Regions from separate parts of the Streptomyces sp. NPDC020489 genome, predicted to be linked through region 1. Evidence: predicted binding sites of a transcription regulator. Region 1 holds the regulator's gene; the other holds the start of a gene.
What was found. Region 1 encodes HspR, which represses chaperone genes until heat shock. Its sites were predicted from a motif close to TTGAGNNNNNNNNNCTCAA; they were not measured.

Region 1 (7,429 bases):
CGCAGCCGGGCGCGCAGACGGTCAAGGCCGAGGAGGGTTCCTCCGAGGCCGGTGACGACAAGGACAACGGCCCTGAGGAGGGCTGACGTAGACACCGAGCGGAACCGCGGAAAGGGGGCGCGTCGAGGATGAGCACCAAGGACTTCATCGAGAAGGACTACTACAAGGTCCTCGGCGTCCCCAAGGACGCCACCGAGGCCGAGATCAAGAAGGCGTACCGGAAGCTCGCCCGCGAGTTCCACCCGGACGCCAACAAGGGCAACACCAAGGCGGAGGAGCGCTTCAAGGAGATCTCCGAGGCGAACGACGTCCTCGGCGACCCCAAGAAGCGCAAGGAGTACGACGAGGCCCGCACCCTCTTCGGCAACGGCGGTTTCCGCCCGGGGCCGGGCGCGAGCGGCGGCTCCTTCAACTTCGACCTGGGCGACCTCTTCGGAGGCGCCCAGGGCGGCGGTCAGGGAGCCGGCGGCTTCGGCGGCGGCATCGGCGACGTCTTCGGGGGCCTGTTCAACCGGGGCGGCACGGGCACCACCCGTACCCAGCCCCGGCGCGGCCAGGACATCGACACCGAGGTCACGCTGAGCTTCACCGAGGCCATCGAGGGTGCCACCGTCCCGCTGCGGATGTCCTCGCAGTCCCCCTGCAAGGCCTGTTCCGGCACCGGCGACAAGAACGGCACACCGCGGGTGTGCCCGACCTGCGTCGGCACCGGCCAGGTGGCCCGGGGTTCGGGCGGCGGCTTCTCGCTGACCGACCCCTGCCCGGACTGCAAGGGCCGCGGACTGATGGCCGAGCACCCCTGCCTGGAGTGCAAGGGCAGCGGCCGCGCCAAGTCCTCGCGGACGATGCAGGTCCGTATCCCCGCCGGGGTGACGGACGGTCAGCGCATCCGGCTGCGCGGCAAGGGCGCACCGGGCGAGCGCGGCGGTCCGTCCGGTGACCTGTACGTCACCGTGCACGTCGACGCGCACCCGGTCTTCGGCCGCAAGGGCGACAACCTCACGGTCACCGTCCCGGTGACCTTCACCGAGGCGGCACTCGGCGGCGAGGTCAAGGTCCCCACCCTGGGCGGGCCCGCCGTGACGCTGAAGCTGCCGCCGGGCACGCCCAACGGCCGCACCATGCGCGCCCGGGGCAAGGGCGCGGTCCGCAAGGACGGCACCCGCGGCGACCTGCTGGTCACCGTCGAGGTGAGTGTCCCGGCGGATCTGACGGGGAAGGCTCGTGACGCACTCGAGGCGTATCGCGAGGCGACCGCGGGCGAGGACCCGCGGGCGGAGCTGTTCCAGGCCGCGAAGGGAGCTTGATGGAGATGGACGGCCGTCGACGCAACCCGTATGAACTGACCGAGGAAACCCCGGTCTACGTCATCTCGGTGGCTGCCCAGCTGTCCGGTCTGCATCCGCAGACACTGCGCCAGTACGACCGGCTCGGCCTGGTCTCCCCGGACCGCACCGCGGGCCGGGGCCGGCGCTACTCGGCCCGCGACATCGAACTGCTGCGCACCGTCCAGCAGTTGTCGCAGGACGAGGGCATCAACCTGGCCGGTATCAAGCGCATCATCGAGCTGGAGAACCAGGTCGCCGCGTTGCAGTCGAGGGTGGCCGAACTCCAGGCCGCCGTCGAGGGCGCCGCCGCGGCCATGCAGCAGCGCGAGGCGGCGGTCCACGCCTCGTACCGCCGTGACCTGGTGCCGTACCAGGAGGTGCAGCAGACCAGCGCACTGGTGGTGTGGCGTCCCAAGGGGCGCCAGGACTGACACGCAGGCAGGTGAAAGGGGCCCGGAGGGATGAACCTCCGGGCCCCTTCACGTGTGCCGGCTCAGAGCCAGGAGTCCCAGATGCCGTACGCCGTCGGTGTGGACGCGGCCTCCGCGCCGGCGGCGTCCAGGCGGACCACGCGGTAGTAGTACAGGCCCAGCGTGTCCTCGTGGACCGTCTTGTCCATGAAGTACACGGCGTCGCCCGCAGTGCCCTCGGCGAGGGTGGCATAGGCGGCCGAGGCCGGGTCCCAGCGCTCCACGCGGTAGCTCGCGAACCGGCCGCAGTCACCGAGGCCGGAGCTCTCGGAGCAGCCGACGTACAGCTCCGGGTACTGGTCCTCGCGGATCGTGGTCCCCGTCCAGCCCGGCGGCCGGGTGTCGGGCAGGGTGACGGAGAGCTCGGCGGGGTGGAAGGCCTCGGGCCCCGCCCACCAGTCGATCAGGGGGGAGCCGTCCGTGGCGGCCACCTTGTAGGTGTGCGCGGCGCCGTCGGGGACCGTCGGGCAGAGGATCTCGGTCTCGGCCAGGGAGTCACCCGTCCAGCAGTTCTGCTCCCATACCGTCTCGCCGGTCCCCGGGTCCGTGACGCCCTGCCACACCTTGTAGCCGGTGACGTCGTCGTCGGCCGGCGGCGTCCAGGTCAGGCGCACCCCGAGCGGGATCTGCTCGGCGTCCAGGTTCTCCACCGGGGCCGGGCGCTCGGTGTCCGGGGTGGTCGCGGTGGCGGCGGGGCCGGGCCGCGACTCATGGCCGTACGGGTCGATCGTCACGACGGTGTAGTCGTACGTCGTCTCGGAGGCACCGGAGACGTCCCAGCAGACGCCGTTGATCTGCCGGGGACCGGCGTAGTCGGGGGCGTCGCCGGTGTTCCAGGTCCAGTACGTCCTGGGGTCCGTCAGAGGCAGGTCCCGCGAGTCGTTGGGCTTGCAGGCGGTCACCGTGCTGCTCTCGCCGGTCGCCCTGTCGGTGCGGACGATCCGGTAGGTCAGCAGCGGCTCGTCCTCGCCGTAGGTCCACGGGTCGGCGCTGCTCCACTCGATCATCACGCCCTCGCCGAACCGGGCCGCGGTGGTGCGGAACGGTGCGATGGCTTCGGGCCGGTCCGCCATCGTCAGCGTGACCTCCACGGGCGCGGCGGCGTTGCCCTTCGCGTCCACCGAGCGCACCGCGTACCGGTAGCTGTCGGCGACCGCGAGCAGTTGGCGCGGCACGGCCTCGGTCCCGGTGGTGGTGGTCGGGGTGGTGCCGCCCTTGGCACCGGGCAGCGCGTCGAGCCAGCCGCCGGTCGCCGGGTCGTACTGGAGGACCTGGTAGGAGGCGGCCCCGTCGACGGCCGACCACAGCAGGTGCGGAACGCCCGACCGGTACGCGACGCGCGCGTCGGCCGCGGTCGCGGGCGGTGTCCGGTCCGAGGTGGTGAAGGTGGCGGCGGGCGAGTACGCCGACCAGTTCCCCACGGCGTCCCTGGCCCGGCCCCGGTAGGTGACCTTGCTGCCGTCGGCGGCGCGACCGGTGTCGCAGATCGCGGCCTTGGTGCCGGTGTACACGGTGGCCCAGGTGCTGGTGGCGGGGTCGAGGCGCTGCATCTCGTACAGGGCGATGTCGGCCTTGTTCTGCGCGGTCGTGACCAACTCCGGGGCCGCGTAGGGCTGGTCCACCGGGCAGGCGTCCATCTCGACGAAGGGCGCGGCGGGCGGGGTGGTGTCCACGCTGGTGACCGTCTGGTCGGCGGTGCCGGCCGAGACGTTGCCCGCCTTGTCGTAGGCGCGGACCTCGTAGGAGTAGCTCGCGCCGGTGGGCGGAGGGGTGTCCGTGTACGAGGTGGAGGTGGTCGTGGCGAGCGCCTTGCTGCCGAAGGAGGTGCCCTGGAGCCGCCGGTAGACCTTGTACCCGGCGAGGTCCATCTCCTTGTTCCTCGCCCAGGTGAGCTTGGCGCGGTTGCCGCTCTTGTCGTACGAGACGGAGATCCCGGCCGGGGTGAGGGGCTTGGTCGTGTCGACGGTGGCGGAGGTGCGGGGTGTGTAGGCGAACTTGATTTTGGCGGGGCCGGTCCAGTTGACGTGGTCGACGCGCAGGGTGTGCTTGCCCTGCGGAATTGTCACGTTGACGGTCTTGCTCACCGTGGACGTGACGTTCTTCCAGAGGTCGATCTTGCGGACGCCGTCGACGTAGACCCTGATGCCGTCGAGTCCGGAGGCGGTGAGGGCGAAGGGGCCGCCGGAGCCGAAGTCGCGGGTCATGGACCAGCGGACGCCGAAATTGTCCGACGGCAGACCGGAGGCGGGAGCGCCGGACCAGCTCTGGTCGATCGCGCTGTCGCAGTCCGTCTTCTTCGGGGTGCCGGAGAAGCTCGTGTTCGCGAAGAATTGCCGTGTGAACACCGGCGAGGCGCAGGTGGTCGCGGCGGAGGCGGGCGTGAGCGTGAGCAGGGTGCCCGCGGTGGCGAGTACGACGGCGGTCGCGGCAGCCGCGGTCGTACGTCTGGCTGGGTTCATGCGGTCCTTCGGTCCTGATGTAGCGACGGGAGAGATCACCGTCGTCGCAACAGGACCGTTAAGCGCACCGATTGGTTGTACGGCGGGTCTCAGGGAAACACGTCGAAGACCATCTCGGCGGCCGTCGCCCACATCGACTCCCCGCCCGTGCCGAACGCGGCGGCCAGCGCGTAGCCGACCGCCGCGTCCATGGCGTCCGGCTTGGCGTCCGACCGCCACTCGGCGGCCTTCACCTCGCCGCGGCCTTTCGAGTGGAAGTCGCCCAGCCGCCGCCCGTCGCGCAGGAGCCGGCTGTCCGGCATGGAGTGGGGCACCAGCCGCCAGTGCCGGCCCGCGTGCCGGGCGTCGACCCGGTACGAATGCCGGAGCAGCCGTCCCCGGCCGGGTGCCAGGGCGGCCGCCTCGCCGCCGACGCTGAGGATGAGCAGACCGGCGTTCCGGGTGCCGATGGGAGTCTCCCCGTCGTCCTTGGTGCCGGTCGCCCGGCTCAGCACGACCCGCGGGATCGCCTCGCCCTCGACGACGACTTCACCCCGCCAGGAGTCCAGGCGGACGGTGAGCGGGCCGAAGAGGGTGTCCGTGACAGAGCTTTCGCTGATGGTCATACGGTCCTCGTGAGGTCGTCAGGAGTTCGGTGCTCTGACTGTCCAGTCGCCCCCCGGCGGGGGTTCGGTTCCCTCGGCCGCCACCTCGCGACGGTTCACCCGGTGGTCTCCGGGTCCGCGAGCGGTTCGGTGACCGTGACGTAGGAGAAGGCCTCGCCGCTGGTGAAACGTGAGTTGCCGGCTTCGTCGACGGCGACGACGGCCCAGCGGACGGTCTCGCCCCGGGGGGTGTAGATCTCGTGGGAGTAGAACAGGGTCGGCTCGTCCACCCAGGACTGCCGGACCTCGCCCCACGGTTCGTACTGCCAGGCGCCGTCGACGAGAACGCCCCGGTGGACGGTGTAGTGGTCGACGTCCTCCTCGGTGTTGCGCTTCCAGACGAGTTCGATGTCGGTGCCGTTCATCGCGCCGCGCAGACCGGCCACGGCGGCCGGGGCGAGGCCGGTGGCGGGCGCGGTGCCGGTGACCGGGGCCGAGGGAGCGGATTCCTGGTCCTGGGTGTCCACGGCGGTCACCGTGTACGTGTAGGAGGTGCCCTGCCGGACGTCCGTGTCGGTGTACGAGGTCTTCGTGGGGCCGACGACCTCGTCGAAAAGCTCGCCGTCGCGGTAGATCCGGAAGAGGCCGAGGTCGCGGGTGACGGGGCTGGTGGGTGCCTTCCAGGACAGCGTGACGCCCGTGCCCGCCTGTGTGGTGGCGGTGAGTCCGGTGGGCGCGGACGGCGCCCAGTCGCCCCGCTCGACGGCGGCGGGCGCGGACTTGGCGGACCTGTTCCCGGCGGTGTCGACCGCGGTGACCCAGTAGCTGTACATGAGGCGGTCCTGGACCTTGGTGTCGAGCCATGAGGTGCCGCTCACCCTGGCCACCTGCACCACCGGTTCGTCCTGGCCGTCGGTGTCCCAGCGCCGGTGCACGAGGTACTCCGCCGCCCCCGCGACCGCCTTCCAGGACACCGTGACGCCCGGCTGGCCGTCGGCGGCCCCGACGCCGGTGGGCTTCACGGGCGGGGTCCTGTCGGCCGTGGTGACGGACTTGTCGGCGCTGCCCGCGGACGCGTTGCCGGCCTTGTCGTAGGCGCGGACCTCGTAGAGGTAGGTCGCGCCGGTCGTGGGCGGAGCGTCCGTGTACGAGCCCGCCGTGGTCGTGGTCAGCCTCTTCCAGCTGTCGTCGCCCTGGAGCCGCCGGTAGACCTTGTACCCGGCGAGGTCCATCTCCTTGTTCCTCGCCCAGGTGAGCTTGGCCTTGCCGGAGGTGGTGTCGTACGAGGCGGCGATGCCGGTCGGAGCGAGGGGCTTGGTCGTGTCGACGGTGGCGGAGGTGCGGGGTGTGTAGGCGAACTTGATTTTGGCGGGGCCGGTCCAGTTGACGTGGTCGACGCGGAGGGTGTGCTTGCCCTGGGGAATCGTCACGTTGACGGTCTTGGAGACGGTCGACGTGACGTTCTTCCAGAGGTCGATCTTGCGGACGCCGTCGACGTAGACCCTGATGCCGTCGAGTCCGGAGGCGGTGAGGGCGAAGGGGCCGCCGGAGCCGAAGTCGCGGGTCATGGACCAGCGGACGCCGAAATTGTCCGACGGCAGGCCGGAGGCGGGAGCGCCGGACCAGCTCTGGTCGATCGCGCTGTCGCAGTCGGTCTTCTTCGGGGTGCCGGAGAAGCTCGTGTTCGCGAAGAGCTGCCGTGTGAACACCGGCGAGGCGCAGGTGGTCGCGGCGGACGCGGACGGCGTGAGCGTGAGCAGGGTGCCCGCGGTGGTGAGCACGACGGCGATCGCGGCGGTCGCGGTCATGCCTCGTCTGGCAGGGTTCATCGGTTCCTTCGGTCCTGGTCGACGACGGCAGGGGACACCGTCGTCGACCAGGACCGCCCGGACCGGCGATTGGTTGTACGGCGGCCTCGGCCGGGCCTCGGGGGAGGCGGGACGCGTGCTCGGTCGCCGGCCGCACGGCTCCCGGTTTCTGGCCGACTTCGTTCGGTCCTGTGATCGAGCGGGAACGGCGCGGGAAACCCGCGATGGTGACGACTCGTGAGCATTGGCCCCGGTTGTGCGGATCTCCGCCTCCGCGGGGCCTGCCGTTGAATGGAGGGCCCGTAAGGGGTGTTCGGGGGTGTTTCCGTGATGTCTTCACACATCGAGCGGAGCGTGGTGTTGCGCACTCGTTAAGTGATTCCGCTTGACGCCTGGGGCGGGGGCCGCGTTGGCTTTTGAGTCATCTGGGTCGCAATGCTGCGCCCGCGTCCGAAAATGGCACCAGAAGTGAGCTCCCCAATGCGTCGTACCGCCATATGTGTGGCCGTGTCCTCGATGGCCCTCTCGCTGACCGCCTGTGGGGCACTGGGAGTCTCGGGGGACGCCGCCGACGCGAGCCCGAGCAAGGGCGACGACGTCACGGTGGGCGTGCTGATGCCGGAGAAGACGAACACCCGCTACGAGGACTTCGACTACCCGATCATCCAGAAGAAAGTGGCGGAGCTCACCGCCAAGAAGGGCAAGACGGTCTACGCCAACGGCGAGGCCGACGCGGGCAAGCAGGCGACGCAGATGCAGCAGATGATCGACGACCGGGTC
Region 2 (7,429 bases), on a different contig from region 1:
CCCCGCGATGGGGGTTCTGAGCTCGTGGGAGACATTCGCCACGAGTTCCTTGCGCTGCTGTTCCTGGGCCTCCAGGTCGTCGGCCATCCGGTTGATGGTCTCGGCGAGGTCGCCCAGCTCGTCCCGGCGGTTCTCCCGCACCCGGCGGGTGTAGTCACCGTGCGAGATGGAGCGGGCGACCGCGTTCATCTCGTCGAGCGGGGCCGTGAGCGAGTGCGCCACGAACTGGGTGATCAACAGCGTGGCGATCATCGAGAAGACCGTGATGAACCGCAGCTCCGTCTTGGTGCGCACCGCGATCATCGACAGACCCGTCGTGATCAGGACCGAGGTGACGACGAGCGCCCCCAGCTTGGTCTTGATCGAGAACGGGCGCACACCGCCCCAGGGCTCCCAGGGGCCTCTGCGTCCGGGCGGGCCGCCGCTCATGGCGTCGGCGTCTCCAGGGCGTAGCCCACGCCGTGCACCGTGCGGATCCGCTCGGCGCCGATCTTCCGGCGCAGCGCCTTGATGTGGCTGTCGACCGTGCGGGTGCCGGAGGCGTCCGCCCAGTCCCACACCTCGGCGAGGAGCTGCTCACGGGAGAGCACCGCGCGCGGGGTGTTCGCCAGGCACACCAGGAGGTCGAACTCGGTGGGGGTGAGGTGAACATCCTCACTGTGCACCCGCACCCGGCGCTGCGCGTGGTCGATCTCCAGCTCGCCCAGGCGCAGGATACCGCTCCTGGGCGTCGCGGCGGCCAGCGCGGCCCGCTCCACCCGGCGCAGCAGCACGTGCACGCGCGCGGCCAGCTCCCGCATCGAGAACGGCTTGGTCATGTAGTCGTCCGCGCCGACCCCGAGACCGACCAGCATGTCGGTCTCGTCGTCGCGCGCGGTCAGCATCAGCACCGGCACCGGCCGGGCGGCCTGCACGCGGCGGCAGACCTCCAGGCCGTCGAAGCCGGGCAGCATGATGTCGAGGATCAGCAGGTCGGGCTGCCAGGCCTCGGCCGTGTCGACCGCCGCCGGACCGTCGCCCGCGGTCTGCACGAGGAATCCCTCGGCACGCAGACGGGTCGCGATGGCCTCCACGATCGTCGGGTCGTCCTCGACCACCAGCACCCGGCGCTGCGCACCGGGAGTGGCCGTGGCCGTGCCGTTGTGGGAGGTGTGTGTCTGCTCCATCGCCCGCCCCAAGGGTTGCTTTCCGGAATCAGTGGGGTGATCCCGCTTACTGGGTTGTGCCTGCGCATGCTTGCGATTGACGCTTGAATGATCTGCGCCGGAAAGCAGGGTACGGGGAGTCACCACGCCACGGCTATCCAGGTCGGACACCGAGATGCACGACGTCCGGAACGCCCCGGGCAACCGGCACCTCTTCGGTACGCACCTGCCGGAACCCGGCATTCCGGAGGGTTCCTTCAAATTCCGGAGAAGGTCGCGCGGACCACACCGCGAGCACCCCGCCGGGTCTCAACACCCGCGCGCAACCGGCCAGTCCGACCGCCGAGTACAGCCCGTCGTTGCTCTCGGTGACGGTCCAGTCGGGTCCGTTGTCGATGTCCAGGCACAGCGCGTCGTACGTGTCCGATGTCTCATTCACATAAGTGACAAGGTCGGTTTCCAGAATCGCGGTGCGCGGGTCGGCGAGCGCGGCGGCGGAGAGCGCGGCGAGTGGACCGCGGCGATGCCAGTCGATGATGGCCGGTTCGCGCTCCACGACGGCGATCCGGCCCCAGCGTGGATCGCCGGCGGCGTGTGCGAGCGAGAACCCGACCCCGAGGCCGCCGATCAGCACGCTCGGCTCCGGCCGGCCGTCCAGCGCGTCGCGCGCCAGGTCCACCAGCAGCCGCTCCGAGCGGCCGTCGGAGGTGTCCATCAGGAAGCACCCGTTGGCGATGATCTGGAGCAACTCACCGTGCCGGCGCAGCACGACCTCACCGTGCGGGCCCTCGCGACGGTCCAGGACTTCGGGAATGTCGTACGAGAGGGACATCCGTCCATCCTGGCAGTCTCGGTGCGGGGTGCACCGGGATTTCCAGCGGACCGTCCTTCCGGGCCTGCGCAGGGTCGTTGAGAAGTCGCTGTGAATCGGCGTGCGCGTGGCGCCGGTCACAGACAGCGGGGTAGGAGAGCGCGAAGGGTGGGGAACGACGGAAGGAGCGCCCCACGGTGGAACGGCCTGCGCAGTCGACGGACGCCCTGCACGCTCCCTCGGACGCCTGTCCCCCCGACGCCGCGGGGTTCCTGGACGCGGTACCGAGCCAGCGCGCACCGGGTCCTGCGGCCGCCGGGTCGGGGCCTGCCGGGTCGGCCCTCGCGCCCGCCGAGTCGGGGCCTGCGCCCGTCGAGTCGCAGCCTGCCGAGTCGCCCCCCGCGCCCGCCGAGTCCGCGCCCGTCCCCGTCCAGCCGGTGCCCGTCCAGCCGGTGCCCGCCCCCGAGGCCCGTCGCCGGCTGCGACCCTGGCGGTTGCTCCCCACCCCCACCGGGACGCCGTTCACCTTCGGTTACGCCGTGGTCCTGGCCGTCACCTCGCTGGTCACCGCGTACGCCGACCCCGCCGTCGTCCACTCCTTGCTCCAGGGCTCCAGCACCGACGTGGCCCACCTCGTGCGCACGCCCGTGCTCGTCCTGGTCGCGAGCGCGCTGTGGATGGCGGGCGGTGTCGCGTCGCCGTACGCGCTGGGCTTCCTGCTGGTCCTGACCGCGCTGGAGCGGCGGATCGGCGGTCTGCGGGCGGCCGGGGTCTTCCTGCTCGGCCATGTCCTGGCCACCCTCGCCACCGAACTCCCGGTCGGACTGGCCGTGTTGGTCGGCCACCTCCCCGACAGCTCCCTGCACCGCCTCGACTACGGCATCAGCTTCGGTGTCGCCGCCGCCACGGGCGCCCTGGCGGGCCTTCTGCCGCGGTGGCTCGGACTGCCCCTGCTGGTCCTCTTCGGGGGCATGCTCCTCCAGAGCCTCCTCGCCTTCACCGACCCGATGACCGAGTGGGGGCACGTGATGGCCCTGTCCGTCGGGATCGCCACCTGGCCGACGGTCCGCCGCTGGGCCAGGTCGCGCGCCGCCGCGTAGGCTCCCCTCGCCCGGCCCGGGTCAACGGCGGGACGCCGAGCCGCTGTTCACCCCGCCGGGCTGTGAACGAGCCCGCGGTGAGGGGCAGTTCCGTGTACGTGCAGGTCGGCGTCAGCCGTGAGCTGCCGCACGGGGTCGCTGCGGCACCCCCGGACCGGTGAACTTCGCGCTGGTCAGCGGGGCCACCATGGTCCACCCCAGCGACTCGTACAGGGCGCGGCCGTCCGGTGTGCCCGCCAGGACGCATGTCTCGGCGCCCTGTTCGGCTGCCGCCCGCTGGAGGGTGCGCATGACGTGACTGCCGAGTCCCTTGCGCCGGTGGGCCGGTGAGGCGGCGATCTGGTCGGCGACCGCCGTCGCGCCGGTCGGGGTGACCTGGCCGCGGGCCGCCCAGGAGCCGTCGGGGGCGGCGAGCAGGGTGCGGGTGACACCGCCCCGGGACCAGGTGCGCTGCCGGTAGCCGTGCGGGGGTGCCGGCTCGGCGGCCGGTGCGGTGAGGGGGAGCGTCATCAGACAGCCCGGGGCGGGGTCGATCCACCAGTCCTCGCCCAGCCAGCCGCGGACCACGGTCGGGTCCCGGAACACCTTCAGCCACACCCCGACGCCCGTGACCGACTCGGCCACCTTGCGCACGGTCGCCTCCTCGACGTCCTCGCCGGTCGCGCCGAACACGTGCCGGGTGACATGGCCGTCCATGCCCATGTCGATCGTGCAGCCCCAGGGTTCGAGGACCGGTGGGGCCGCCCCGCGCGAGACGACCCATCCGTCCACCCATGCCCGCACGATCCGGTCCATGCCGCGGTCCCCTCGCTGGTAATAAGTGAATGCAGCTGGTGGTTATTACAGCAGCGCCGCCGTCCCCCCGGCAGAGGTGATCGCTCACAGCGAACGCCCCCCGGGGAACATTCAGCGACTCACGTGCATTGAGTCGGCATAGCTCAACTTGAATGCCGAAGGGGAGATCATGGCTTCGACGTCCACACCGCTCACTCTGCCTGTGCTGCCGCTCGACGACGAGGTCGTGCTGCCCGGCATGGTGGTCCCGCTCGACCTGAGCGACGCCGATGTACGCGCCGCGGTGGAGGCCGCCCAGGCCGCCGCCCGGTCGGAACCGGGCAAGCCCAGGGTGCTGCTGGTGCCACGCATCGACGGCAGCTACCCGGGCACCGGCGTCCTCGGCACCGTCGAGCAGGTCGGCCGGCTGGCCGACGGCGACCCGGGCGCCCTGATCCGCGGCCGGGGGCGGGTGAGGATCGGTGCGGGGACGACCGGACCGGGCGCCGCCCTCTGGGTCGAGGGGGTCCGTATCGACGAGACCGTGCCCGAGCCGCTGCCGGGCCATGTCACCGAACTGGTCAAGGAGTACAAGGCCCTCGCCACCGCCTGGCTGCGCAAGCGCGGCGCCTGGCAGGTCGTGGACCGCGTCCAGGCCATCGACGACGTCTCCGCGCTGGCCGACAACTCCGGCTACTCGCCGTTCCTGAGCACCGACCAGAAGGTCGAGCTCCTGGAGACCGCCGACCCGGTCGCCCGGCTCAAGCTCGCCACCCAGCACCTGCGCGACCACCTCGCCGAGCAGGACGTCGCCGAGACCATCGCCAAGGACGTCCAGGAGGGCGTCGACAAGCAGCAGCGCGAGTTCCTGCTGCGCCGTCAGCTGGAGGCCGTGCGCAAGGAACTGCGGGAGCTCAACGGCGACTCCAAGGACGCGGCGGAGGAGTCCGACGACTACCGCGCGCGGGTGGAGGCCGCCGACCTGCCGGAGAAGGTCCGCGAGGCCGCGCTCAAGGAGGTCGACAAGCTGGAGCGGTCCAGCGACCAGTCGCCCGAGGGCTCGTGGATCCGGACCTGGCTGGACACCGTGCTCGAACTGCCGTGGAACGAGCGGACCGAGGACGCGTACGACATCCAGGGCGCCAAGGCGGTCCTGGACGCCGAGCACGCGGGCCTGGAGGACGTGAAGGAGCGGATCACCGAGTACCTGGCGGTGCGCAAGCGGCGCAACGACCGGGGGCTCGGGGTCGTCGGCGGCCGGCGCGGCGGTGCCGTGCTCGCCCTCGTCGGCCCGCCCGGCGTCGGCAAGACCTCGCTGGGCGAGTCGGTCGCGCACGCCATGGGGCGCAAGTTCGTCCGGGTCGCCCTCGGCGGTGTGCGCGACGAGGCCGAGATCCGCGGCCACCGGCGCACCTACGTCGGCGCGCTGCCCGGCCGGATCGTGCGGGCGATCAAGGAAGCCGGGTCCATGAACCCGGTGGTGCTGCTGGACGAGATCGACAAGGTGGGCTCCGACTTCCGCGGCGACCCCGCGGCGGCTCTCCTGGAGGTCCTGGACCCGGCGCAGAACCACACCTTCCGCGACCACTACCTGGAGGTCGAACTCGACCTGTCGGACGTGGTCTTCCTCGCCACCGCCAACGTCCTGGAGGCCATCCCGGAGGCCCTGCTGGACCGGATGGAGCTGGTCCGCCTCGACGGCTACACCGAGGACGAGAAGGTCGTCATCGCCCGCGACCACCTGCTCCCGCGCCAGCTGGAGCGGGCGGGCCTGGACAAGGACGAGGTGACTCTCGACGAGAGCGCCCTGCGCAAGCTCGCCGGCGAGTACACCCGCGAGGCGGGCGTGCGCACCCTGGAGCGGTCCATCGCCCGGCTGCTGCGCAAGGTCGCGGCCCAGCACGAACTGGGCGAGCGGGAGCTGCCGTTCACGGTCACGGACGAGGAGCTGCGCGGCCTGATCGGGCGGCCGCACCACGTCCCGGAGTCGGCGCAGGACCCGGCGGAGCGCCGTACGGCGGTGCCGGGCGTGGCGACGGGCCTCGCGGTCACGGGGGCCGGCGGTGACGTGCTCTTCGTCGAGGCGTCCCTCGCGGACCCGGAGACGGGCGCGGCGGGCCTGACCCTGACCGGTCAGCTCGGCGACGTGATGAAGGAGAGCGCGCAGATCGCGCTCAGCTTCCTGCGCTCGCACGGCGCGGAGCTGGAGCTGCCGGTGGGCGACCTGAAGGACCGGGGCGTGCACATCCACTTCCCGGCCGGCGCGGTGCCCAAGGACGGCCCGAGCGCGGGCATCACGATGACGACGGCCCTGGCCTCGCTGCTCAGCGGGCGCCTCGTGCGGACCGACGTGGCGATGACCGGCGAGGTCTCGCTGACCGGCCGGGTCCTGCCGATCGGCGGCGTCAAGCAGAAGCTGCTGGCCGCGCACCGGGCGGGCGTCACCACCGTCGTCATCCCCAAGCGCAACGAGCCCGACCTGGACGACGTCCCGGCGGAGGTGCTGGACAAGCTCGACGTGCACGCCGTGACCGACGTCCGCCAGGTCCTGGAGCTGGCGCTGTCCCCGGCGACGAGCGAGGCGGCGCCGGAGGTGCCGGTGGCGGCGTGACGTCCGCGCGCCGCGTGACGTCCGGTGGCGGCGTGACGGACGTCATCGGATGAGGGGAAGGCCCGGGTTCTCGTGAGGGAGGCCCGGGCCTTCGCCGTGCGTGCCGGTGGGGTCAGCCGTTGGCGAGGGCGACGACCCGGTCGAGGGCCCCGTTGAACTTGTCGTGGTCACCCACGGTCGGGCCGGAGGAGGTGTACTGCCACATGGTGTGGTAAGCCCAGCCGGCCGGCAGCGTCCCGACGGTCGACGCGTACCGCGCGATCCACAGCGGGTTGGCGGCGGCGAACCCCCCGTAGTTCCCCGTGCACTCGGTCCACCAGCTGGTGGCGGTGTAGATGACGGCGTCGCGCCCGGTACGGGCCCGGTACTGGGTGAGGAAGTCCCGGATCCACGTCACCATCGCGCTCTGCGTCTTGCCGTAGCAGGAGGCGCCGTAGGGGTTCCACTCGATGTCGAGCGCGCCCGGCAGGGTCCGGCCGTCCCGGGACCAGCCGCCGCCGTGGTCGACGAAGTAGTTGGCCTGGGTCGCGCCGCTCGCGGTGTCGGGGGTGGCGAAGTGGTAGGCGCCGCGGACCATGCCGACGTTGTACGCGCCGGTGTACTGCTGGGCGAAGTAGGGGTTGGTGTAGTACGTCCCCTCGGTCGCCTTCGTATAGGCCCACCTCACCCCGCTGCTCCACAGGGTGGACCAGGCGACGTTGCCCTGGTGGCTGGAGACGTCGACGCCCTCCGTCTGGGCGGCGCGGGTCTCGCGCGGGACGCCGTCCTGCCCGTCGTGGGCGAGGACCCCGACGCCCATGTGGGCGGAGCCGCGGGCGGGGGTGTCGGCGGCGGGGGAGGGGGCGGCCGCGAGGAGGGTCCCGGCGAGGGCGACGAGGGCCGCGAGGAAGAGGCGTACCGATCCGGGTCTGTGCACGGGCATGCGTGCCTCCGAAGGCTCGGTGGTGGGGGGAGCGGGGGAGTGTGGGGGGTGCCGACGCGCATTCTG

Region 2: a site for HspR is predicted at 3,980-3,998, ahead of lon (endopeptidase La). Genes of this name have one in related genera too.

The regions. Positions count from the first base shown of each region.
Region 1 is NZ_JBIRUZ010000007.1:88,992-96,420, reverse strand. It holds gene grpE (nucleotide exchange factor GrpE) at 1-86, shown strand, start outside; gene dnaJ (molecular chaperone DnaJ) at 129-1,307, shown strand; gene ACH41F_RS20115 (heat shock protein transcriptional repressor HspR) at 1,313-1,759, shown strand; gene ACH41F_RS20110 (PA14 domain-containing protein) at 1,822-4,257, opposite strand; gene ACH41F_RS20105 (hypothetical protein) at 4,347-4,862, opposite strand; gene ACH41F_RS20100 (fibronectin type III domain-containing protein) at 4,958-6,670, opposite strand; gene ACH41F_RS20095 (substrate-binding domain-containing protein) at 7,130-7,429, shown strand, end outside.
Region 2 is NZ_JBIRUZ010000010.1:237,314-244,742, forward strand. It holds gene ACH41F_RS26890 (ATP-binding protein) at 1-429, opposite strand, end outside; gene ACH41F_RS26895 (response regulator) at 426-1,166, opposite strand; gene ACH41F_RS26900 (spermidine synthase) at 1,300-1,977, opposite strand; gene ACH41F_RS26905 (rhomboid-like protein) at 2,154-3,056, shown strand; gene ACH41F_RS26910 (GNAT family N-acetyltransferase) at 3,168-3,851, opposite strand; gene lon (endopeptidase La) at 4,021-6,441, shown strand; gene ACH41F_RS26920 (GH25 family lysozyme) at 6,554-7,363, opposite strand.